DNA from 3 places in the Saccharopolyspora sp. NPDC047091 genome. Region 2 is predicted to be linked to each of the others. Evidence: riboswitches for the same ligand, from Rfam matches in the RefSeq annotation. Region 2 holds a riboswitch; each other region holds the start of a gene.
What was found. A riboswitch is a leader RNA that binds a small molecule or an ion and turns the genes downstream of it on or off. The one in region 2 is predicted to bind thiamine pyrophosphate.
Positions count from the first base shown of each region.

Region 1: another riboswitch for thiamine pyrophosphate. It lies ahead of thiO (glycine oxidase ThiO); the one in region 2 lies ahead of ABZ805_RS15305 (thiamine ABC transporter substrate-binding protein).
Region 3: another riboswitch for thiamine pyrophosphate. It lies ahead of thiD (bifunctional hydroxymethylpyrimidine kinase/phosphomethylpyrimidine kinase); the one in region 2 lies ahead of ABZ805_RS15305 (thiamine ABC transporter substrate-binding protein).

Region 1 is NZ_JBEYUS010000049.1:8,765-16,438, forward strand. Features, by position in the region: gene ABZ805_RS20115 (SIS domain-containing protein) at 1-931, opposite strand, end outside; gene ABZ805_RS20120 (GntR family transcriptional regulator) at 1,248-2,003, shown strand; gene ABZ805_RS20125 (hypothetical protein) at 2,391-3,395, shown strand; gene ABZ805_RS20130 (S1 family peptidase) at 3,569-4,690, shown strand; gene thiE (thiamine phosphate synthase) at 4,783-5,457, opposite strand; TPP riboswitch at 5,521-5,626, shown strand; gene thiO (glycine oxidase ThiO) at 5,616-6,731, shown strand; gene thiS (sulfur carrier protein ThiS) at 6,719-6,919, shown strand; gene ABZ805_RS20150 (thiazole synthase) at 6,921-7,674, shown strand, end outside.
Region 2 is NZ_JBEYUS010000030.1:11,220-18,893, reverse strand. Features, by position in the region: gene ABZ805_RS15315 (ABC transporter ATP-binding protein) at 1-72, opposite strand, end outside; gene ABZ805_RS15310 (iron ABC transporter permease) at 72-1,670, opposite strand; gene ABZ805_RS15305 (thiamine ABC transporter substrate-binding protein) at 1,667-2,713, opposite strand; TPP riboswitch at 2,760-2,870, opposite strand; gene ABZ805_RS15300 (4a-hydroxytetrahydrobiopterin dehydratase) at 2,940-3,233, shown strand; gene ABZ805_RS15295 (FAD-dependent oxidoreductase) at 3,303-4,268, opposite strand; gene ABZ805_RS15290 (DUF6157 family protein) at 4,710-5,141, shown strand; gene ABZ805_RS15285 (DUF2255 family protein) at 5,220-5,606, opposite strand; gene ABZ805_RS15280 (alpha/beta hydrolase) at 5,770-6,690, opposite strand; gene ABZ805_RS15275 (helix-turn-helix transcriptional regulator) at 6,880-7,674, shown strand, end outside.
Region 3 is NZ_JBEYUS010000015.1:24,021-31,694, forward strand. Features, by position in the region: gene ABZ805_RS09745 (hypothetical protein) at 1-146, opposite strand, end outside; gene ABZ805_RS09750 (TenA family protein) at 433-1,152, opposite strand; gene thiD (bifunctional hydroxymethylpyrimidine kinase/phosphomethylpyrimidine kinase) at 1,172-2,059, opposite strand; TPP riboswitch at 2,053-2,148, opposite strand; gene ABZ805_RS09760 (lipoyl domain-containing protein) at 2,181-2,411, opposite strand; gene ABZ805_RS09765 (hypothetical protein) at 2,733-3,014, shown strand; gene ABZ805_RS09770 (hypothetical protein) at 3,090-3,821, shown strand; gene ABZ805_RS09775 (hypothetical protein) at 3,870-4,259, opposite strand; gene ABZ805_RS09780 (hypothetical protein) at 4,428-4,643, shown strand; gene ABZ805_RS09785 (AMP-binding protein) at 4,715-6,388, shown strand; gene orn (oligoribonuclease) at 6,446-7,084, shown strand; tRNA gene ABZ805_RS09795 (tRNA-His) at 7,195-7,267, shown strand; gene ABZ805_RS09800 (Ig-like domain-containing protein) at 7,530-7,674, opposite strand, start outside.

The sequences.
Region 1 (7,674 bases), on a different contig from region 2:
CCAGCACCGGCGCCAGCTCCTCGGCGCAGGCGGGCACCGGGATGTGGTGCGCCGCGGCCGGTCCGGAGCCGAGCGTGCACACGTCGGCGCCGCGTTCGCGGACCGCGTCGAGCACCTCGCGCATCGCCGCGCCTCCCCGGCCTTCGCCGCTGACCGCGAGCACCGCGGTGGCGGGGTCGACGGCGGCGACGGGCCCGTGCAGCAGGTCGGCGCCGCTGTAGGCGCGGGCGGGCAGGTAGCTCGTCTCGGCGAGCTTCAGCGCCGCTTCCAGGGCGGTGGCCAGCGAGTAGCCGCGGGCGGTGGTGACCAGCCGCTCGGTGGCGCGCAGCCGCTGCACCGCCTCGCCGACCGCCGCGGTGCCGTCGGCGAGCGCCCGCCGCGCCAGGTCGGGGAGCCCGGCCGCGGCCTGCCCCGTCCCGCCGCGCACCGCGTCGACGAGCAGGTACAGCGCGAGCAGCGTGGCGCTGTAGGTCTTGGTGGCGGCCACCGCCAGCTCCTGCCCGGCGTGGACGTGTACCGAGAGCTCGGCGGCCCGGTTCAGCGCCGAGTCGGGCGTGTTGGTGATCGCGACGGTGGTCGCGCCGCGGCGGCGGGCGGACTCGGTTACCTCGATCAGGTCGGGCGAGCCGCCGCTCTGGCTGACGGTCAGCAGCAGCACGTCCCGCAGGTCGGGCTGCGCGCCGTAGAGCGTGGTGGTGGACGGCGAGACGAGCCCGGCGGGCAGTTGCAGCAGCACCTCGATGAGGTACTTGGCGTACAGCGCCGCGTGGTCGCTGGAGCCGCGGGCCGCCAGCAGCGCGAACCGCGGCCTGCGCTGCGCGATGGTGGCCGCGACGGCGGCGATGTCGGTGGCTTCGAGCAGCTCGGCGAAGATCCGCGGCTGCTCGTCGATCTCGGCGCGCATGCTCGCGCCGGGTGTCGCCTCGCTCATGGGTGCCTCTCGCTGGCCGGTAGGTCTAGACCAATGTTATCGAACGTGCCGAGGTCCCGAGCGTGACCCGTGCGACACCCCTCCGGCCACCCGGCGTGCAGACCAAGATCATCAATGTGGGAAAACTGTGGAGAACGTGATGGTCGTGTCCTCGGTCAGGCATGCTGGACGGGCCAGGTGCGGCGCGCGGGTGGGCGAACCCACCCCCGCCGCGTGCGGTCACCCCTCGTGCGGGGAGGTGGCGGCCCGGGGCCGCGGCCGGACATCGGGTGCTGGAGCGGCGGCCATCGCGGCAGGTTCGGCGGTAGGAGGACGAATGCTGGAAACGTCGGTGTCCGGCGGGGCGGACACCCCGGTGCGCGCGCAGCGCGAACCCAAGTACTGGGGGCTCAAGCAGCACCTGCTCGACATGCTGCGCTCGCTACCCCCCGGCTCGCCGATCCCCACCGAGCGCGCGCTGGCCGCCGAGTTCGACGTCTCCCGCACCACCGTGCGCCAGGCGCTCGCCGAGCTCACGGTCGAAGGCAGGCTGCTGCGGGTGCAGGGCAAGGGCACCTTCGCCGCCAAGCCGAAGGTCGCGCAGCGGCTCCAGCTCTCCAGCTACACCGAGGACATGCGCGCCCAGGGCCGCCAGCCGGCGTCCCGGCTGCTGGAGGTCGTCGAGGAGCCCGCCGACCAGGAACTCGCCACCCTGCTCGGCACCCGGCCCGGCTCGACCGCGCTGCGGCTGCGGCGGCTGCGGCTCGCCGACGGGGAACCGATGGCCATCGAGACCACCCACCTGCCGCTGTCCCGGTTCCGCGGCCTCACCGGCAGGCTCGAATCGGGCGGCTCGCTGTACCGGGTGCTGCGCGAGCACTTCGGCGTGGAGCTCGGGCACGCCGACGAGACCATCGAGACCGCGCTGGCCAGCCCGGAGGAGGCCGAGACGCTCGGCGCCGACGTGGGCCTGCCGATGCTGCTGCTGTCCCGCCACTCCTTCGACTCCGCGGGCGAGCCCGTCGAATGGGTCCGCTCCATCTACCGCGGCGACCGGTACAAGTTCGTCGCCCGGCTCAACCCGCCGCAGTGATCGACCGACCCGGCGCCGAGCCGGGTCCCGCGCTGTCTCCCGCGCCGACGGTGCCGCCGGAGACCGCAGCGCCCCTTGTCGGGGCCACCGGTTCGCGCCTTCGCGGCGCCCGGTTTCCGCTGCCCGGCGCAATGCCGGTTCTGCCGTACCGCTCCGCTCCCACACCGCCTGGATCGAAATCAGCGGGTCTTCTCCTCGTTACCCGAAGTGGCAGTCATCACGAAAGTGCAACAATCGGGAGAATTGTGGCGAGATCATCCGTTGACAGGTTCGAGAGAGCGCGCACCAGATCAAGTAGGAGCCACAGTGGCGAAGGAGAATGCCGAACGGGGGGCGAACGGAACCGACGACGATGAGCCCGCGGAAAAGAAATCGAAGAAGATCGAATTGTCCGCCACGCAGGTCACCGGAGGCGCGCTCGCCTCGGTGACCGCGGCGTTCCTCGGGTCGTACCTCGGGGTCGCGGGCACCGTCTTCGGCGCGGGCCTGACCAGTGTCGTGATCACCGTCGGCGGCGCCCTGTACCAGCGTTCGCTGGAGACCACCAAGGAGAAGCTGGAGGTCACCAAGGACAAGGCGAACGTCGTCGTCGCCCGCGCCGGGATCAAGAAGCCCACCAGGGTCGAGCAGTACGTGGCCGCCACGCCGGTCAACGGCACCGCGGCTCCGGCGCTCCGCCCGCAGGCGCCCGCCGACGAGGCCACCCGCAAGATCCAGCTGCCCGGGATGCACTGGCCGGGCGGTGAGCAGGTCGACCGCGATCCCGACGCGACGCGCAGGCTCGACCCCGCCGAGGCGCGGACCCGGATGCTGAGCTGGGGGACCACCGCCGGTGACGCCACCGCCGCGGCCGAGCGCCCCACCACCGAGCACTCCACCGCCGAGGACGCCGCCGCCGAGGACGCCGCCGGAGCGGGCACCGAGGTCGTCGCCCCGCCGCGCGGCCGCCGCCTCCGCTGGGGCGTCGTCGCCGCGACCAGCGCCCTCATCTTCGGTTTGGGCATGCTCCTGATCACCGGTTTCGAGGGCGTCGTCGGCAAGCCGCTCTCCGGCGGCGATGGCGGCACCACGATCAGCAAGGTCTTCACGCCCGCCGCGCACCGCGACACCGGGGACGCCGTGCCGCAGGAGTCGGAAACCGCGGAACCGAGCAGCTCGGCGGAGCAGGAGACCGGTTCCGAATCCCAGGAGAACACCTCCGGCGAACCCACCTCCGGCGCGTCCGAGACCACCGAGACCGGGCAGAGCGAGGCCACCGAACCCACCGGAGATACCGGCGCCTCCGAAGCCCCGGAACCGACCGGAGCGCGGCAGCCCGAATCCGGAACCACCGGAGAACGCGGTTCCGCGGGCGGTGAATCAGCGCAGCAGGAGCAGCCGGACGCTCCGTGACCGGAGCACAGCGAATGGTGATGATTCCCGGTTATTCGGCAGAACTGCCGGATAACCGGGAATTTTTGCGCATCGATGCGTCGAAAGGTGGATGTGCCGGGTGGTGGTCCCCACCAATACTGGCTCCTCGTAGGGATCTTTGAGCCCCACCTCAAGGAGTAGGAGACCCACCTATGACGCGCAAGCTCGCGGCCAGAATGGCCGGGACGATCGTGCTGGCGGCCGGAACCGTCGCCGCCTTCACCATGCCCGCCTCGGCCACCGTCGCCCCGGCGCCGCAGGCGAAGGCCGCCACCCAGCTCGAAGCCATGCAGCGCGACTTCGGCCTCACCGCCGACCAGGCGCAGGCCCGGCTGCACAGCGAGGCCATCGCCAACACCGCGGACCGGACGCTGCGCGGCGTGCTCGCCGACTCGTTCGGCGGTTCGCGCTACGACGCCGGGCTCGGCAAGCTCGTCGTCGGCACCACCGACGCGAACCTGGCCGACGAGATCCGCGCCGCGGGCGCCGAGCCGAAGGTCGTCGAGCACAGCACCAAGCAGCTCGCCGGTGTCGTGGACGGCCTCAACACCCGCCAGGCGCCGCAGGGCGTCACCGGCTGGTACCTGGACTCGGCCGCCAACTCGGTCGTGGTCACCGCCGCCGAGGGCGCCGGTGCGGCCGCGAACGAGTTCGTGCACTCCACCGGGGTGGACGCGCAGGCCGTGCACGTCGTCGAGTCCGCGGAGGCACCGCGCATCCTCGCCGACGTGATCGGCGGCAACGCTTACACGATCGAGAACTCCGCGCGCTGCTCCGTGGGCTTCTCCGTGGAGGGCGGCTTCGTCAGCGCCGGGCACTGCGGCAGCCAGGGCGACAGCACCAGCACCCCGTCCGGCACCTTCGCGGGCTCCTCGTTCCCCGGGGACGACTACTCCTACGTGGAGACCGCGTCCGGTGAGACCCCGCGCGGCCTGGTGAACGACTACGCGGGCGGCACCGTCAGCGTCGCCGGTTCGACCGAGGCCGCCGAGGGCGCCTCGATCTGCCGCTCCGGCTCCACCAGCGGCTGGCACTGCGGCACCGTCCAGGCCAAGAACCAGACGGTGAACTACGCCGAGGGCACCGTCACCGGGCTGACCCGCACCGACGCGTGCGCCGAGCCCGGCGACTCCGGCGGCTCGTGGCTGGCCGGTGACCAGGCCCAGGGCGTGACCTCCGGCGGGTCCGGCGACTGCACCAGCGGTGGCACGACCTACTTCCAGCCGGTCAACGAGATCCTGGACGCCTACGGCCTGACCCTGATCACGGGTTGATCGGGAGCCCGGTCACCGGGTGATGGCAGCCGGACGGGCTGCGTCTCAGCCCCACGAGACGCAGCCCGTTCGTCGTGCCGGGACCCGCCGGGTCAGGCGGACAGTCCGGCCTTGAGGGATTCGGCGGCGGCGCGCGGGTCGTCGGCCTCGGTGACGGCCCGGACCACCACGATCCGCTCCGCGCCCGCCGCGACGACCTCGGCGAGGTTGTCGTGGCCGACGCCGCCGATCGCGAACCAGGGCCTGCCGTGCCCGCGGTGCTCCGCGGCGTGCCGGACCAGCTGGATGCCCGCGGCCTCCCGGCCGGGTTTCGTCGGCGTGGTCCACACCGGCCCGGTGCAGAAGTAGTCCACGCCCGGTTCGGTCGCGGCCGCGTCCGCCTGCACCACGTCGTGCGTGGAGCGGCCCACCACCACCTCGTCGCCGACGATGCGCCGGGCCGTCGCCACCGGCAGGTCGTCCTGGCCGAGGTGCAGCACGTCGGCCTCCGCGGCCAGCGCCACGTCCGCGCGGTCGTTCACCGCGAGCAGCGCGCCGTGCCGCACGCACGCGTCCGCGAGCACCTCCAGCGCGGCGAGCTCCTGGCGCGCCTCCAGCGGAGCACCGCCGGGAGCCTTGTCCCGCAGCTGGATGATGTCCACGCCGCCGGACAGCGCGGCGTCGGCGAACTCCGCCAGATCACCCCGCTCCGCCCGCGCGTCGGTGCAGAGGTACAGCCGTGCGTCGGCGAGCCGCGTGCGGATGCCGACACCGTCCAATCCGGGCATGACCCCAGGGTAGTCCGCGGCCGGGCGGCGGCTGACCTCGCGCGGGCGGATGAGTACGGTGGTGGTGGTTGGCACGGGAGCCCGGGATCCGGGCTGAGAGGGGGCGCAGGCCCCGACCGTCGAACCTGATCCGGGTCATGCCGGCGCAGGGAGCGCAGATGCAGCAGCAGTCGGCCGTCACCGTCGTCGGTGGCGGGATCATCGGTCTCTCCGTCGCGTGGACGGCCGCGCGCGCGGGACACCGCGTGGAGGTCGTCGACGCGGGGGAGCGGCGGGCGTCGTGGGTCGCGGGCGGGATGCTCGCACCGGTCGCCGAAGCCGCGCCGGGCGAAGAGGAACTGCTGGAGCTCGGGTCCGAGTCGTTGCGCCGCTGGCCGTCGTTCGCCGCCGACCTGGCCCGCGAGTCCGGGCTGCCGTCCGGGCTGCGCCGGGAGGGCACGCTGGTGGTCGGCGTGGACGGTGCGGACCGCGCCGAGCTGGACATGCTGGCCGAACACCTGGCCGCGCTGGGCCGCACCGTCACCCGGCTCGGCGGCCGGGAGGTGCGGCGGCTGGAACCGTCGCTGGGGCCCGCGGTGCGGCGCGGCCTGGAAGTGCCCGGAGATCTGGCGGTGGACAACCGGCTGGCGCTGGCCGCGCTGCGGGCCGCGGCGGAGGCGGCGGGCGCCCGGTTCCGCGACGGCGCGGTGCGGCGGGTGCGGCCGGGCGAGGTGGAGCTGGATGCGGAGGTGCTGCGCTGCGACGTCGTGGTGATCGCCGCGGGTGCCCGCTCCGGTGACCTGCACCCGGCGCTCCGCGGCCGGATCCGCCCGGTCAAGGGCGAGGTGCTGCGCCTGCGGGCGCGCCCCAGCGCGGTGCCCCCACCGGCGCGGACCGTGCGCGGCCCGGTGCACGGCAGGCAGGTCTACCTGGTGCCGCGCGACGACGGCGGGCTCGTCGTCGGCGCCACCCAGTACGACGCGGGCTTCGACGAGGCCGTCACCGCGGGCGGCGTCCGCGATCTGCTGGCCGACGCGGAACGGCTGCTGCCGGGCATCGCCGAGTACGAGCTGCTCGAAGCCGTCGCCGGGCTGCGGCCCGGCACGCACGACAACCTGCCGGTGATCGGCGAACTGGAACCGGGGGTGCTGGCCGCGACCGGGCACCACCGCAACGGTTTCCTGCTCGCGCCGATCACCGCGGACGCGGTGCTGGCGGAGCTGTCGGGCCGCGAACCACCGGTCGCCGGACCGGTACCCGCAGGCGACGGAGGAGGTCGACCGTGCAAGTGGTGATCAACGGGGCGGAACGGCCCGTGCAGGCGGACGCGACGCTGGCGGCGGTGCTCGCCGAGTTCGGCGTGCCCGAGCGCGGGGTCGCGGTCGCCGTGGACGGGACCGTGGTGCCCAGGGCGAACTGGCGGGCGACGGAGCTCCGCGACGGGGCGGCCGTCGAAGTGCTCACCGCCGTGCAGGGAGGCTGACGTGGACGACGCGCTGGTGATCGCGGGCCGCGAGTTCGGCTCCCGCCTGATCACGGGGACCGGGGGAGCGGCGAACCTGTCGGTGCTGGAGCGGGCGCTGCTGGCGTCCGGCACCGAGCTGACCACGGTGGCGATGCGCCGCGCCGACGCCGGAGGACGCACGGGTGTGCTGGACCTGCTGCACCGGCTCGGCATCGAGGCGCTGCCGAACACCGCGGGCTGCCGCACGGCGGCGGAGGCGGTGCTCACCGCGCAGCTCGCCAGGGAGGCGCTGGAGACGAACTGGGTGAAGCTGGAGGTGGTGGCGGACGAGGACACGCTGCTGCCGGATCCGGTGGAGCTGCTCGACGCGGCCGAACAGCTCGTCGACGAGGGCTTCGTGGTGCTCGCGTACACCAACGACGACCCGGTGCTGGCGACCCGGCTGGAGGACGTGGGCTGCGCGGCGGTGATGCCGCTGGGTTCGCCGATCGGCACCGGGCTGGGCATCCGGAATCCGCACAACATCGAGATGATCGTGTCCCGCGCGTCGGTGCCGGTCGTGCTCGACGCGGGCATCGGCACCGCGTCGGACGCGGCGCTGGCGATGGAGCTGGGCTGCGACGCGGTGCTGCTGGCCAGCGCCGTCACCCGGGCCCAGGACCCGGAGCGGATGGCCGCCGCGATGCGCGCCGCGGTCGAAGCGGGCCGCCTCGCGGTCGGCGCGGGCCGCATCCCGCAGCGCTTCTGGGCGCGGGCCTCCAGCCCGGACCTCG
Region 2 (7,674 bases):
CGAGAGCCGCACGTCGCGCACCGCCGTGGTGTCGCCGAAGCGGACGGTGAGCCCTTGCACTTCCAGCCCCATCAGAAGTCCTCCACGGCGTCGGTGCCCACCCGCAGCCGTTCGATGAGCACCACGCCCAGCACGGTGACGATCATCAGCAGCGCGCAGGCGGCGTAGGCGAGTTGCGAGTTGAGTTCGCCCGGCCTGCCGAGCAGCCGGGCGATGGCCACCGGCAGCGTCGGCGCATCGGGCCGGGCCAGGAAGCTGGTAGCGCCGAATTCCCCGAGCGCGACGACGAATCCGAAACCGGCGGCGGCCAGCACCGAGCGCACCGCGAGCGGGAAGTCGATCTCGCGGCGTACCCGCCACGGTCCGGCACCCAGCGTCGCCGCGGCCTGCCGCAGCCGGTCGTCGATGGCCCGCAGCACCGGCAGCACGGTGCGGATCACCAGCGGCGTCACCACCAGCGCCTGCGCGAACGGCACCAGCAGCGGTGAGGTGCGGAGGTCCCCGGGCAGCGAGCCGAGCGTGATCAGGTAGCCGAAGCCGACGGTCACCGCGGACACCCCCAGCGGCAGCATCAGCGCGAGGTCGAGGCTCTCGGCGACGAACCGCCGCCGCACGGCGACGAGCACGAACGAGGCGAGCAGTCCGAGCAGCAGTGCCATCCAGGTGGCGTCCACCGCGGTGCGCACCGAGTTCAGCGCGGCTTCGAGCCCGGTGACCTCCAAGGTTCCGGGCTGCCCGCTGCCCAGCAGCGCGCGGTATCCCGCGAGCCCCCACCCGTCCCGGGTGGACACCGACCGCACCAGCAGCGTGGCGATCGGCGCGAGCAGCGCGCACAGCACGGCACCGGCTAGCCCGACGATCCACCACTCCGCGCCCTGCGGCGGCCGGGCGGTGGTCGCGGGCGCGCGCAGCCGCAGCGCGGTCTCCCGGCGGCGGCGCGCGAGGGTGGCCACGAGCAGCGCGGCGACGACGGCGACCAGCTGGAGCAGGGAGAGCGCCGCGGCGCCGGGCAGGTCCAGCAGTTGCACGGTGCGCAGGTAGATCTCGGTCTCCAAGGTGCGCAGCCGTCCCCCGCCGAGCACCAGCACCACTCCGAAGCTGGTGGCGCTGAACAGGAACACGACGGCCGCCGCCGACCCGATCGCGGGCAGCAGCGCGGGCAGCGTCACCGAGCTGAAGGTGCGCAGTCGTCCGGCGCCGAGCGAGCGCGCGGCGTCCTCCATCCGCCGGTCCACGTGGCTCCACAGCCCGCTGACGGTGCGCGCGACAACGGCGACGTTGAAGAACGCGTTGGCCAGCACGATCGGCAGCACTCCCCCGTCGGCGCCGAACAGCGCCCGGAACGCCATGCCCACGACGATCGTCGGCAGCACGAACGGCACGGTCACCGCGACCCGCAGCAGTCCCTTGCCGGGCACGACGAGCCGGGCGAGCACGTACGCGAGCGGCAGTCCGCAGAGCAGCGCGACGGCGGTGGACGCGGCGGCCTGGCCGAGGGTGAAGCCGACGAGGCGCCAGGTGGACGGCTCGGCCAGCACCGCTCCGACGTCGCCGCGCACGCCGAGCCCGATGATCGCCGCGACCGGCCAGGCGAAGAACACCCCGAGGAAGCCGAGGACGAGCACCGCGGCCAGCGCCACCGGCACCCGGCGCCGGAGTTCGCCGGTCATCCCCGGACCAGCGTCCGCCACTGCTCGACCCACCGGTCCCGGTTGTTCTCCACTTCGTCGGCGGGCAGTTCCCTGGGCCGCGGCGGCAGCGGTGCACTCGCCGTCCACCCCTTCGGCAGCGCGACCCCGTCGAGCGCGGGGTACACGTACATCTGGTCGGCGACCTGGCCTTGGAATTCGGGCGAGAGCAGGAAGTCCACGACTTCTCGCGCCGCCTGCGGGTCCGCGGCGCCGGTGAGCACGCCCGCGTATTCGACCTGCCGGTAGCAGGTGTCGAGCAGCGCCTTGGTGCGCGGCGCTCCGCTGTCGTCGACCTCGGCGGCGGGCGAGGACGCGTAGGACAGCACGATGGGCCGCGGTCCCTGCCCGGTGGATCCGGAGAAGTCCTGGTTGTAGGCCTCTTCCCAGCCGGAGGAGAGCCGCACGCCGTTGGCGTCGAGGGCACGCCAGTAGTCCTGCCAGCCGGGTTCGCCGAAGGCGTCGATGGTGCCGAGCAGGAACGCCAGCCCCGGGGAGGACGTCGTCGGGTCCGGCATCGAGGTGAGGTTCCGGTACCGCGGGTCGGTGAGGTCCTGCAGCGTCGCCGGTTCCGGCAGCCGGTGCGCGGCGAACCAGGCGGGGTCGATGTTGATGCACACGTCGGCGACGTCGATGGCGGTGAGCCGGTCCTGCCCACCCTGGGCGTAGCGCTGGGGTCCGCGGTCGGCCGCGGCGGGCCGGTAGGGGGCGAACACGTCGGAGCGCAGCGCGCGGGAGGCGAAGGTGGAGTCGACGCCGTAGGCGACGTCGCCGAGCGGGGCGGCCTGGGACAGCGCCAGCTTGTTGGTCAGCTCTCCGGCGTCGCCGCTGTTGCGGACTTCCAGGTGGATGCCGCTGCGCTTCTCGAAGTCGGCGAGCAGCGCGGGGTCGGCGACGAACGAGTCGTGCGCGACGAGGGTGACGGTGCGCGCCGCGGTGTCCTCGCCGGAGCTCCCGATGAGCGAACATCCGGTGGTGAGCGCGGCTGCGGCGAGTGCCGCGGCCCAGCGCAGTAAGGGGTTCAACGGTCCTCCCGAGTAGCACACCGGTCTCGGCCACGCGTGCGAACTCGAGCTGATCGCGACACCTCCCTGCGCCGGCATGATCCGGTTCAGGTGCGGACGGTCGAGGGGATTCGCCCCTCCTCTCAGCCCAGCGCGCTGGACTCCCGTGGCGACGGCAGTCTACGTGCCACCACCGGGCCGGGGGTCGACGGTCGCGTTCCGGCCGTCCGACGACCACCATGTGGGCATGACCGAACTGCTGAACGACACCCAGGTCGCCGAGTCGCTGTCCCGCCTGCCGGAGTGGGCCCAGGACGGCACCACGATCGTGCGGAGCGTGGAGTTCGCGAGCTTCCCGCAGGCCATCCAGGCCGTGAACCGGGTCGCGGAGATCGCGGAGAGCGAGAACCACCACCCGGATCTGGACATCCGGTGGCGCACCGTCGTGTTCGCCCTCTCGACGCATTCGGCGGGTGGTCTGACCGCGAAGGACTTCACGCTGGCCGAGGAGATCGACGGGGTGGTCGACGCACTGGCCTGAGCCGCGCCGACCTGGGCCGCGGGCTGCCGTTGCGCGGGGAGCCGGCTCCGCTGCTGCCGCCCCGCCCGGTCAGCGCGTCGGGTGGAGGACGAGTTCGGCGGCTTCGGCGGCGCAGCCCCAGGACAGCGAGACGCCGCAGCCGGAGTGCCCGTAGTCGTGCACGACGGTGGCGCCGCCGAACCGCTCCACTTCGAGGCGGACGGCGTCGCGGCCGGGGCGGAGTCCGACGGTGGCGCCGAGCACTTCGGCCCCGGCGAGCAGCGGTTCGACGTCCGCGCAGCGGCGCAGCACGGCGGCGCCGTCCTCGCGGTCGGGCGTGCGGGACCAGTCCTGCTCGCGCGCGACGCCGCCGAGCACGACGTGGTCGCCGTGCGGCACGTACGAGGTGAACTCGGGGCCTGCGCCGACTTCCACGAAGTACTCGGTGATGCCGGGGTTGCGCACGATGACGTGCTGTCCGCGCACCGGGCGCACCCCGGGGTCGCCGACGAGTTCGTGCGCGCCGACGCCGGTGCAGTTGACGATGCGGTCGGCTTCGCCCGCGGCGTCGGCCAGCGAGGACACCGGGCTGATCAGCAGTTCGCCGCCCGCGGCGAGGAGCCTGCCGGTGAGGTGGTCGAGGTAGCGCGGCATGTCGATCAACGGGAGCGTCGCCCGGTAACCGCTGCGGAATCCGGTGGGCAGCTCGTCGGCGGTGCAGGGGCGCAGGTCGGGCAGCAGCAGCGCTTCGGGCGGCAGCTGGTCGCCGAGGTCGACGCGCGCGGCCATCCGCCCGGTGGCGAGGTGCACCCCGCTGTCCGGGTCGGCCGCGAGCTCGACCAGCCGGTGGTAGGTGTCGGCGACCCACTTGCGCACCCGAGCGGCGGGTTGCAGCAGTGCCGGACCCCAGATCGCGCCGGCGACGGCGGAGGTGGTGTCGGCGGGTGGTTCGTCGGTGCGGACGCGCACCGGCACGCCGGATTCGGCGAGGACCACGGCGGTGCTGAGCCCGATCACCCCGGATCCGATGACCAGAACGGTCCCGTTGGCGGCCATTTCGGCACGCTAGCAGCGTTCCCCGTCGCGCACGGCCTGCTCGGGGCGGGGTTCGCGGGCGCTCGGCGCGGCCCTAGTCCTCGACGATGGTGATCGTTCCGGTGCCGCCGCAGTTGCTGCACCCCTTGCCGTTGCAGTCTCCGCAGATCAGGGTGATGTGCTGCATGCGCACAACGTAAATCGCCTGGTCACGGCGTGCGACTCCGTTGCTCCGGGGTGCGTCGCCGACGGTTCGCGGCGGGCCGCGCTGCGCTACCGGCCCCGCCCGCCTTTCACCCGGACGTGCCCGAGCGGAGGGGGCGGCGGGTCGGAGAATCGCGTTCGCCCGGTGTTCGTCATCGATCGGGGGTCAGCCGATCGCGGTCCGAGGCGAGGAGGACCGGATTCGAGGAGCGGCCGCTTCCCCATCCGACGTCGGTCCCCCGGCGTACCGTTCCGGCCATGGAACGGGTCGATCGCACGAACACGTTCATCGAGGTGGCCGAGGACTGCCCGGTCACCACCGCGACGGTGCCCCCGCTGAACGCCGAGGCGCCGTCGGTCGCCGCGCGCACCTACCGGCTGATCACCGAGCACCCGTACGAGTTCACGTCCGGCGACGTCATCTTCACCGTCTTCGCGGACCGGGCCGCCATCCCGGACGAGGAGCGGGCGGACGCCCGCCGGGAGTTCTTCGCGCGGAGCAGGGCCTGCCTGCGTTCCTCGCCGCTGGGCAAGCGCTACGGCTGGGGCATCCACGCCGACGCCCGCGGCCGCCTGGCCCTGTACGCCGTGGACGGCCCGGAGTACGCGGAGTTCACCTCCGGCCGGCGCACCGGAGAGTCGGGCGAACCGATCACCCGCACCAAGGCGCTGCGCAGCACCCGGGCCTGACCTCCCCGACCCGACCGGCCCGCGCCCTCGGCGAGCGGGCAGGGGGCGCATCCCGGGAGACCGCCCCTGCCCGTGAGCTCAGTCCACGGGGACGACCTCGAGGGTGTTCCGGCGCACGGGCTCGGTCGACATCGTCACCGAATACGGGCTGTCGGAGTACTCGTCGAGGAACGCGGCGTCCACCGCCCGGTTGGTCTCCTCGTCATCAGCGGGAACAGCGGCGAAACGCACGCTCCTCCGCACTCCTCCGGCGGAGATGCGTCCCCGCCCGGTCTCCAGCGCGGGCCCGTACCACTTGCCCCGGGTGCCGTTGAAGGAGCGGATGAAGATCCGACCGCCCACGGGCACCGACCAGATGTCCACGGTCTTCGGGGTGGTGCCGTCGGGCAGGGTCGCTCCGACGGTGGAACAGATCTCCGCGTTGATACAGCCCGGTTCGTCTCCAGTCGGCCCACGTCTCCGCACTCGTGTTCGGCGGCCCTGCGGCCGCGATGTCCGGTTCCGCGTGCCGACTTCCGTGATCGATGCGCCGGGGTGCACGCGTCGGCTCGTGCCCGCACCGGGTCCGGTGGCGGCTCCGCGCGGTGCGCGACACGCGCACCCCGGCGCCGCGCCCCGAGTCGATGCGTCAGATCGTGCCGAAGAAGAACGGAACCAGCTGGGCGACCGCTTCGGCGACCTCCTTCTCGCCGTCGTAGAGCGACATGTGGTTCGCCCCCGCCACGACGTGGAGCGACTTGTCCGCGCTCGCCGCCCGCTCGTGCAAGTCGTCGCTCATCCACTTCGAACCGGCATCGCTGCCCGCGATGAGCAGCAGCGGCTGGGTGAGGAAGACCTCGGCCTCGTGGAAGGCGTCGTAGGTGACGATCTGGCTGAGGCTGCGCGCCGTCATCCAGCCCGGCGCGGCGGGGTGTTCGCAGCGGGGCGTGTGGTAGTACTCCCACGCCTCTTCCAGCTCGGGGTTCGGCGCGTCCTCCCTGTTCATCGGCGCGAGCGGGAACCGGTTGTCCTCGCCCCGCCCGGTGGCGTCGGTGGTCCGCGCTCGGGCGGCCTGGTCCAGCGCCGGTGCCGCATCGGCGGCGGCGACCGAGCCGTCCCAGCCGTTGCGGAACATCTGGCCGACGTTGACCATGCTCACGGTGCCCACGGCCTTGATGCGCGGGTCGTTGATCGCCGCGTTCGCGGTGTACCCGGCTCCGGCACAGACGCCCATCGCGCCGATCCGCTCCTCGTCCACGTACGGCAGGGTGGTCAGGTGGTCGACCACGGCGCTGACGTCTTCGGTGCGGACGTGCGGGTTCTCCAACTGCCGGGGGCTGCCGGTGCTCGCGCCTTGGAACGATGCGTCGTAGGCGACGGTCACGAACCCGTTCTCAGCGAGCTCTCTCGCATAGGTGCCCGCGGTCTGCTCCTTCACACCACCGCCCGGGTGGGAGACGACGATCGCCGGGTACTCCTCGGCCTCGTCGAACTCGGGTGGGAAGTTGATGACCGCGGCCAACGTGGTGCCGTAGCCGTTGCGGGTCTCGATCTCGATGTTCTCGCTCACGATCCTCCTCCGGTGAAACGCCGTGCAGCGCGTCCGGCCGGCTCCCGGCGGACCCGGCTGCACCGGACGCCCTCCACTGTGGGAGCCGTTCGGCGGGTGCGGCAGGTTCGGCCGGAACCCCCTCGACCAGGGCTTCCGGGGTTCCACCAGAGCCTGGATCGGGGCGGCGGGCGCACCTAGCCTCGGGGCATGGCGTCGAAGGACGAGAACGTGCGGGACTTCCTGGCCACCCGACGCGCGAAGATCACACCGGACGTGGCGGGACTGCCCTCGCTCCCCGGCATCCGGCGCGTGCCCGGCCTGCGCCGCGAGGAGGTCGCGATGCTCTCCGGGGTGTCGGTCGACTACTACACCCGGATCGAGAAGGGCGACCTGACCGGCGTGTCCGACGACGTCCTGGATTCCATCGCCCGAGCCCTGCGGTTCACCTCCGACGAGACCGGGTACCTCTACGACCTCGCGCGGACCGCGCGGCGCCCCGCACTCGCCCGCAAGCGGACCAAACCGGCCCGGACGGTTCCGCAACGGGTGCGGCTGCTCATGGACGCCATGCCCCAGACCCCGGTGCTCGCCCACAACAGGTGCCTGGACGTCGTGGCGGCGAACGCCCTCGGCCGAGCCCTGTTCTCCGTCGTCTACGACAGCCCGACGAGGAGCTCCGCGGCCACCCCGCCGAACATGGCGGCGTTCGTCTTCCTCGACCCGGCGGCCGAAGACTTCTACACCGACCTGGACGACGCCGCGAGCGCCTGCGTGCGGATGCTGCGCGTCCAAGCCGGGGCCACGCCGCACGACAAGCAGCTGACCGGGCTCATCGGGGAGCTCTCCACCCGCAGCGAGGACTTCCGCACCCGCTGGGCGGGACACGACGTCGGGCGGCTCCGCGACGGCAGCAAGGCGATCGACCACCGCGAAGTGGGCCACCTCGACCTGGGATTCGAGCAGCTCACGATCGACTCGGCACCGTCGATCGTCCTGTCCGCC
Region 3 (7,674 bases), on a different contig from region 2:
CCCTCGGCGCGGGGCCGCAGCACGTGGATGTCCGCGGACGATGTCTCAGGCTCCGTCTCCGCCTGGGCGGACTCGGCGTCCGCCCGGCGGTCGGCGATGTAGAAGGGGGCTGCGGCCAGCACCGGCACCAGCATCCCCGCCAGCATGATCAGAATTGAAGTCCCCGTACTCAAGGCCACCGAACCCCGCGCGGTGGGAGGCGGACCCCCCACGACCGAACACGCCGAACGAACGTGTCGTTTGCCTCATCGTCGTGGCTGAGGGTGTTCGTTAACACGGTCCGAAAGTGCTCCTGATCACGCTGCTCGCGAGCGCCCCCACCACCGCTGACCACCCGCGGCACCGCCCCCGTCGCGCGCGGGCGGCCGTTGCGGAGGGTGATCGGATCGGGCGGCCCGCCGACGTGCGAAAACCGTGCCGCCGCAACGACTTTCACCGCGGGATCCACCGCGCCGTCGGCCACTGCTCGAGCCGCCAGGCGCCGTCCCAGAACATCCACTCGTACTCGCTCGCCCGGGTGAACGCGGCCAGCATCCGCTCCCGCACCGGTTCGTCGGCGGCGGCCGCCGCCCGGTCGGTGAGCTCGCGGGCCGCCAGCACCGCCTCGGCGAACTCCTCGTCGGCGTAGGTCTCGATCCACCGGCGGTACGGGTGCGCCGACGCGTCGCCGACGGCGGCGAGGATCTCGCTGCCCACGTGCTGGTACACCCAGAAACACGGCAGCACCGCCGCCAGCAGCACCGGGTACGGGTCCACCAGCGCGCTCGCCCGCAGGAACGAGGTGTAGGCGGTGCACGACGGCGAGGTGACCACGCCCGCGCCCGCCAGATCGTCCGCGGACAGCCCGAACTCCTCGACGTAGCCCGCGTGCAACCGGCGTTCCTCCACCAGCGCACCCCGCGCGGCCCCCGCCAGGAACGCCGCGTCCGCCGGATCATCGGACCGGGTCGCGGCCGCGGACAGCGCCTGCGCGAACGCGATCAGGTAGCGGGCGTCCTGCACGATGTAGAACGCGAACCGCTCCCGGTCGAGGGTGCCGTCGGCGAGCGCCGCGTTGAACGGGTGCGCCACCACGGCCCGTTGCAGCTCGGCGGTGCGTTCCCAGGCCTTAGCGCAGAAACCGCCCGCGGGCGGATCGGGCAACCTGCTCATGATCTCCGCTCCTCCGATCTCACCACCAGCGGTGGAAGTGGTGCACGGGCCCGTGCCCGCGCCCCACGTCGAGGCGCTCCGCGGCCCGCAACGCCTCGGTCAGGTACTCCTTGCCGTCGCGCACCGCGCTCGCCCAGTCCGGCCTGCGGGGGCGCAGCGCCGCGATGGCCGCCGACAGCGTGCAGCCGGTGCCGTGGTCGTTCGTGGTGTCGATCCGCTCGCTGCGCAGCCAACGCACCTCCCCGTCGCCGCGGAACAAGTCGGCGCTCGCCGGTTCCGCGCGCAGGTGCCCGCCCTTGAGCAGCACCTGCTTGGCGCCCAGGTCCGCGAGCCGCTCGGCCTGCGCGGCCATCCCGGCCGAGCCGGTGATCTCCGGTTCGCCCAGCAGGTCCGCCGCCTCCGGCAGGTTCGGGGTGATCAGGTCGACCCGCGGCAGCAGCTCGTCCCGCAGCACCGCCACCGCGTCGTCGGCGAGCAGCCGGTGCCCGCTCTTGGCGACCATCACCGGATCCAGCACCACGTGCGGCGGGGCGTAGCGGTCCAGCACGGCGACCACCGCGCGGATCACCTCGGCGTTCGCCAGCATCCCGATCTTCACCGCGTCCACCCGCACGTCGTCGAGCAGCGTCGCCAGCTGGGCGGTGACGAACTCCGGCGGCACCTCGCGGACCTCCGCGACACCGGTGGTGGTCTGCGCGACCAGCGCGGTCACCACGGACATGCCGTAGGCGCCGTTCGCGGAGAAGGCCTTCAGATCGGCCTGGATCCCGGCCCCACCGCTGGGGTCGGTGCCCGCGATGGTCAGCACGTTCGGGATCCGCCCGGAGCCGGACCGGGCGGCACGAGTGGTCTGGTCAGCAGGGCCGGTCTGGGCAGGACGGCCGGTCTGGGCAGCACGAGTGGTCACGTCGGTGACGTCCCTCCGCTAGCACGAACTAGGTCAGGTTCGACGGGTCTGCTCTCAGCCCGGTCGCCCGGGCACCCCGCGTCACTGGCCCCAACCTAGCAACGGGCGTCAACCCGGCGGTTCACTCGACGAGGCCGATGATCGCGCCCGCGGTGAACCGCTCCCCCGCCCTGCCCTGCCGCCACAGCGTCCCGCTCGCCGGGGCGCGCACCGTGCGCGGCGTTCCACCGGTCAGCACTTCGGCGACCGGGGCGCCGCTGCGGACCCGGGCGCCGTCCCGGACCAGCCAGCGGGTGAGCGAACCGGGTTCCTGCGGATCCTCGGGCGGACGTGGGAAGTGCAGGTCCGTCACGGCCGCGCCTCCTCTTCCGCTCGACTCGTCCGCGGACGACGAGCGCGGAGATCGGCGATCAGCATGATCGGTGATCCTTCTCACCACAAGCAGATCTCGGGCTCGGTTCGCTGGGTCGAGCGGCGCAGCAGCACGTCAGCGGCGGGGTCAGACCGCTGGGCCGAACAGTCGCTCTCACACGATCGGAGCAGCGCAGCCGGCGCCAGCCGCCGCTACGCGAATGCAACGTGGCAGCTGGTCGTTCCGTCTAGAGTTCGAGATCCGGCCAGTGGACCGAAGCCGGACGAACTGCGCCCGCGGGTCGTCCTGACAGGTATGGGGGTGGGACGGCACATGTTCCCCGATCAAGAGCACGTGTGGTGGATCGTCGGAGCGGGCAAGCGCCTCCGGCACGCGATCACGGTGCGCCCGGGCGCCAGACCCGCCGGGGATCCGGTGCAGACCCTCTGCGACACGACGATCAAGCTCCCGCACGAGACCTGGCCGGCCACCAAGGAACCGTCGAGCCGCCGCATCACGGAGCGTTGCGCGGAGTGCGAGCGGGCCGTGGACGAACAGCTGGAACGTGACGGCGATCTCGTCGTCACCACCTGGGACGCGTAGGCGCGAGGGAAGTCACACCGCCGACAGCTGATCGCCTAGTGAGGCGACCCTGCGTGGCGGATTAAAGTTGACGCAATGGACACCACTGCCGACGCCCCTCAGTCCGCCCGCTCCCGCCGCTCCACCCGGCCGGATCCGGCGGAGGTCTGGGCTCCGCTGGCCGGTCTCGCCGACGCCGCAGCGCAGGGCGGGACGTCCGGAGCCGTCGCCATCACCCGCGGGTTCGACCGCAACAGCAGGCTGCGCGCCAAGGCGCTGCGCGATCTGCTGGAGGAGCGCGGGGTCGCGGCCATCGAGATCACCCCGGCCGTGGGCAGCGAGCGGCTGCTCGCCGACAGCGAGATCACCTCGGTGGTGAACCTGATCGGCGCCGGTTCCTGGCAGCCGTACCGGCTGGCCGCGAAGCTGCGCGCCCCGCTGCTGGCCGTGCGCGGCGACGAGACGGGCGGGCCGGAGTCGCGGGACGTCATCGGCGTCACCGCGTCCGAGGACCGGCGCGACGTCGCCCTCTCGCACGTCGCGGTGCGCCCGGAGACCGAGGGCCAGGGCAGCCTGATCGTCACCGCCGACGGCGAGCCGGTCTCGGTGCCGGGTGGTTCCGCGGCGATCACGCTGCACGAGCAGCGGCTCGAGGTCCGGCTCGCGGGCCCGGACTTCGCCGAGCAGACCTTCGCCGCCACCGAAGTTCAGGTGGAGACCGCGGACGCGCCGCACCGGCTGGTGCGGGACGAGCTGCCGATCGCCGACTTCGAGGGTGCGCTGACGTTCACCGCCGAGCCGGGCGCGCTGACGGTCCGCCCGGTCTGACCGGTTCCCCCGCGCGGCCCCGCTCGACCGGGGCCGCGGGGAACCCGTTCACAGCACGCGGTTCAGCAGCGCGACCAGCGCCGCGAGCACCACGCCCACCAGCGCCAGCGTGAGCGGGGCGAGGGTGCCGGGGTTCAGCGCGTTGAACAGCGTCCAGCAGAGCACGAGCAGCGCCACCAGGCCCAGCAGCCCGATCATCGCGGCCATCAGCGGCCGGTGCCGCGGCAGCGCGCGCAGGTTGCCGCGGGCGACCGGCGTCATCCGCTGGTACGTGATCCACACCGGCAGCGCCACGAGCGCCACGACGAGGACGCCGAACAGCGAGTCGGCCCGGCTCGGGCCGTGCCCGAGACCGAGCAGCAGACCCAGCACGCCGACCGCGAGCACCAGCAGCACGCGGTGCAGGGTGCGCCACAGCAACCTGTCGTAACCAGCCATGATCGCAGTCTCCCAGGGCCGCTCCGACCGGCGGCGGAACCCCGCGGGCAACCTCCCGGTGGAAATTCCAAGATTAATCAGGCGAACACCCGTCACGTCGGTGATCCTGAGTCGTCTTACTACCGGAGGACGTACCGGACGAACGTCCCGCGAGGGAGGGGAGGTCGCGTGACCGACAACGAGCAGTGGCAGGTGAGCTGCCGCGATGTGGCTGGCCGGCGGCGGAACATGGCGGTGTACGTGAACCAGGGCAACGTCGTGGTCGTCGCACCGCCCGGGGAGACCGCGGTGCTGGCACCATTGGAGGCGGGCCGCCTGCGGGCCGCGATCCGGGAGGCCGTGGTGTCGGCGGCGGCACCGGAACACCCCGTTCCGGACCGGTGAGCCCTTCCCCCGCGTCGTCCCCCGAGGCATTATCTACCGATGAGTAGCTAAATCGGAGGAGACGCGTGGCGATGTTGCGACGGCCGGCGATACGGACACGAGGCGAGGCGGCGAAGGCGGCCGTCCGGGCCGGGGCGGATCGCCTCGCCCCACCGCTGCAGACGCTGTGGTTGCTGACCCGGCAGGGCGTCGTCCGCCCGATGCGCCCGGACAAGCTGCTGCGCATCGTCTTCGCCTGGCGGCGCTGGGGCGTCACCCCCGCGCTGGGCTACGCCGTCGCCGCGATCCGGCACCCCGACCGGCCCGCCGTGATCGACGAGCGCGGCGCGCTGAGCTTCCTCGAACTGGAGCAGCGCACCACCCGCCTCGCCCGCGGGCTGCGCGCCCGCGGCATCCGGGACACCAGCCGGGTCGCGGTGCTGTGCCGCAACCACCACGGGCTCGTCGAGACCATCGTGGCCTGCGGCAAGATCGGCGCCGACGTGGTGCTGCTCAACACCGGGCTGCGCCCGCACCAGATGCGCACCGTGCTCGAGGAGCAGCGCGCCGACCTGCTCATCGCCGACGTCGAGTTCGTCGAGGCGCTGCCCGACCTGGAGCTCGACGTGGTGCTCGCCTGGACCGAGGGCACCACCCGCAAGGCCACCCTGGAGCACCTCATCGGCAGCTCCGCCACCGGTACGCTGCCGCGCCGCCCCCGGCACGCGCGGATCATCGTGCTCACCTCCGGCACCACCGGCGCCCCGAAGGGCGCCCGCAGGCCCGCGCCGCCCGGGGTCGGCCCCGCGGCGACGATCATGTCCCGGATGCCGCTGCGCGCCGGGGAGCGGATCATGCTGGCGGCGCCGATCTTCCACACCTGGGGCCTGGCCGCGTTCCAGCTCGGTTCGGCCATCGGCGCCACCCTGGTGCTGCGCCGCAAGTTCGAGCCGCAGCAGGCGCTCGCGGCCGTGCAGCGGCACCGCGCGACGGCGCTGTTCGTGGTGCCGGTGATGCTGCAGCGCATCCTGGACCTGCCGCGGGAGGCGATCGAGCCCTACGACACGTCGTCGCTGCGGATCGTGGCCGCCAGCGGTTCGGCGCTGCCTGCCGACCTCGCCACCCGCTTCCAGCGCGTGTTCGGCGAGGTCCTCTACAACTTCTACGGCTCCACCGAGGCGTCGTGGGTGAGCATCGCCACGCCGCGCGAGCTCGCCGACTCCCCCGGCACCGCGGGGCGCCCGCCGCGCGGTACCAGCGTGCGGATCCTCGACGAGCAGGGCGCGCAGGTGCGCGACGGCGAGACCGGGCGGATCTTCGTCCGCAACGACATGCTCTTCGAGGGCTACACCGGCGGCGGTGGCAAGGAGGTCCGCGACGGCATGCTCGCCACCGGCGACCTGGGCCGCATCGACGAGGCCGGGCGGCTGCAGGTGGTGGGCCGCGAGGACGACATGATCGTCTCGGGTGGCGAGAACGTGTACCCGAAGGAGACCGAGGACGCGATCGCCACGCTGCCGGAGATCTCCGAAGTCGCCGTGATCGGCGTGGACGACGCCGAGTTCGGCCAGCGCCTCGCCGCGTACGTGGTGCTCGTCGACGGCGCCGAGCTGGACGGCGAGGCGGTGCGGGAACGGGTCCGGCCCGCGCTGCCCGGTTTCGCGCTGCCCCGCGACGTCGTGTTCCTGTCCGAGCTGCCGCGCAACGCCACCGGCAAGGTCGTGCCCGCGCGGCTGCGCGAGGGTTCCGCCGATACCGAACGGTGATCTGCGCGGCGCCGGTGCGATCCCGGTGCCCGGCCGCACCGCGTTAGGCTCGGTGAGGTGAACGACCGTCTAGTGTGGATCGACTGTGAAATGACCGGTCTCGACCTGGGCAAGGACGCTCTGATCGAGATCGCCGCCCTGGTCACCGACGCCGACCTCAACATCCTCGGCGAGGGCGTGGACATCGTGATCCACGCCCCGGACGAGGCGCTGTCGGGGATGCCCGAGGTGGTGCGGGACATGCACGCCCGCTCCGGGCTGACCGAGGAGGTGCGGCGCTCCGCGGTCACCACGGCCGAGGCCGAACAACGCGTCCTGGACTACATCCGCGAGCACGTGCCGGACACCGTGTCGGCGCCGCTGGCGGGCAATTCCATCGCCACCGACCGCGGGTTCATCGCCCGCGACATGCCTGCGCTGGACGCGCACCTGCACTACCGCATGGTGGACGTGTCCTCCATCAAGGAGTTGTGCCGGCGCTGGTTCCCGCGGATCTACTACGCGCAGCCGGAGAAGGGCCTGGCGCACCGCGCGCTCGCGGACGTGCGGGAGTCCATCCGCGAGCTGGCGTACTACCGGCGGACCGCGTTCGTGGCGGAGCCGGGGCCGACCACCGAGCAGGCGCAGGCCGTCGCAGCGGACCTGCTGGCCGGCCACGGCCCGGCGGGCACCGGCCGGAGCTCCGACCAGGAGTGATACCGGTTCCGCACCCGGCCGGGAGCCCGGTCGCAGCCCGCCGCGCGGCGCACGCTAGGATATTCGTGTTGCTCCGGACGACCGGGTTCACCGGCCGATCGGAAGCTGCGGTGGGTGTAGCTCAGTAGGTAGAGCACTGGGTTGTGGTCCCAGGAGTCGCGGGTTCGAATCCCGTCACTCACCCCGCGAGAAAAGGCCCGCTCCTTCCCGGAGCGGGCCTTTCGCATTGCGGGGGAACGGAAATCCCCGAACCACTTTTTCCCGTCAGCGGCGAGGCCGCTGAGCGCCGACCACGCACGCGCCCGGCACCGCCGCGGATTCTCCGCGGCTTCCTCGCTGCGGGATCGTTTTCACAGGTGGCTCTCCGCCACGCGCGACAACGCCGTCCTCGCGAGGAAGCCGCTGAGGTTCCGCCACTCGCCCCGCCGAGCAGGGCGAGCGATCTTCACCGGTTGCCCGCCGTCCATTCCGTCCAGGGGACCTGCCAGTCGCCGAAACCGTCCCAGGACCGCAGGTTCGGCCCGCCGGAGTTGGTGATCTCGACGACGTCGCCCTTCTTGAGCAGGTCGTAGATCCACTTGGCGTTGGCG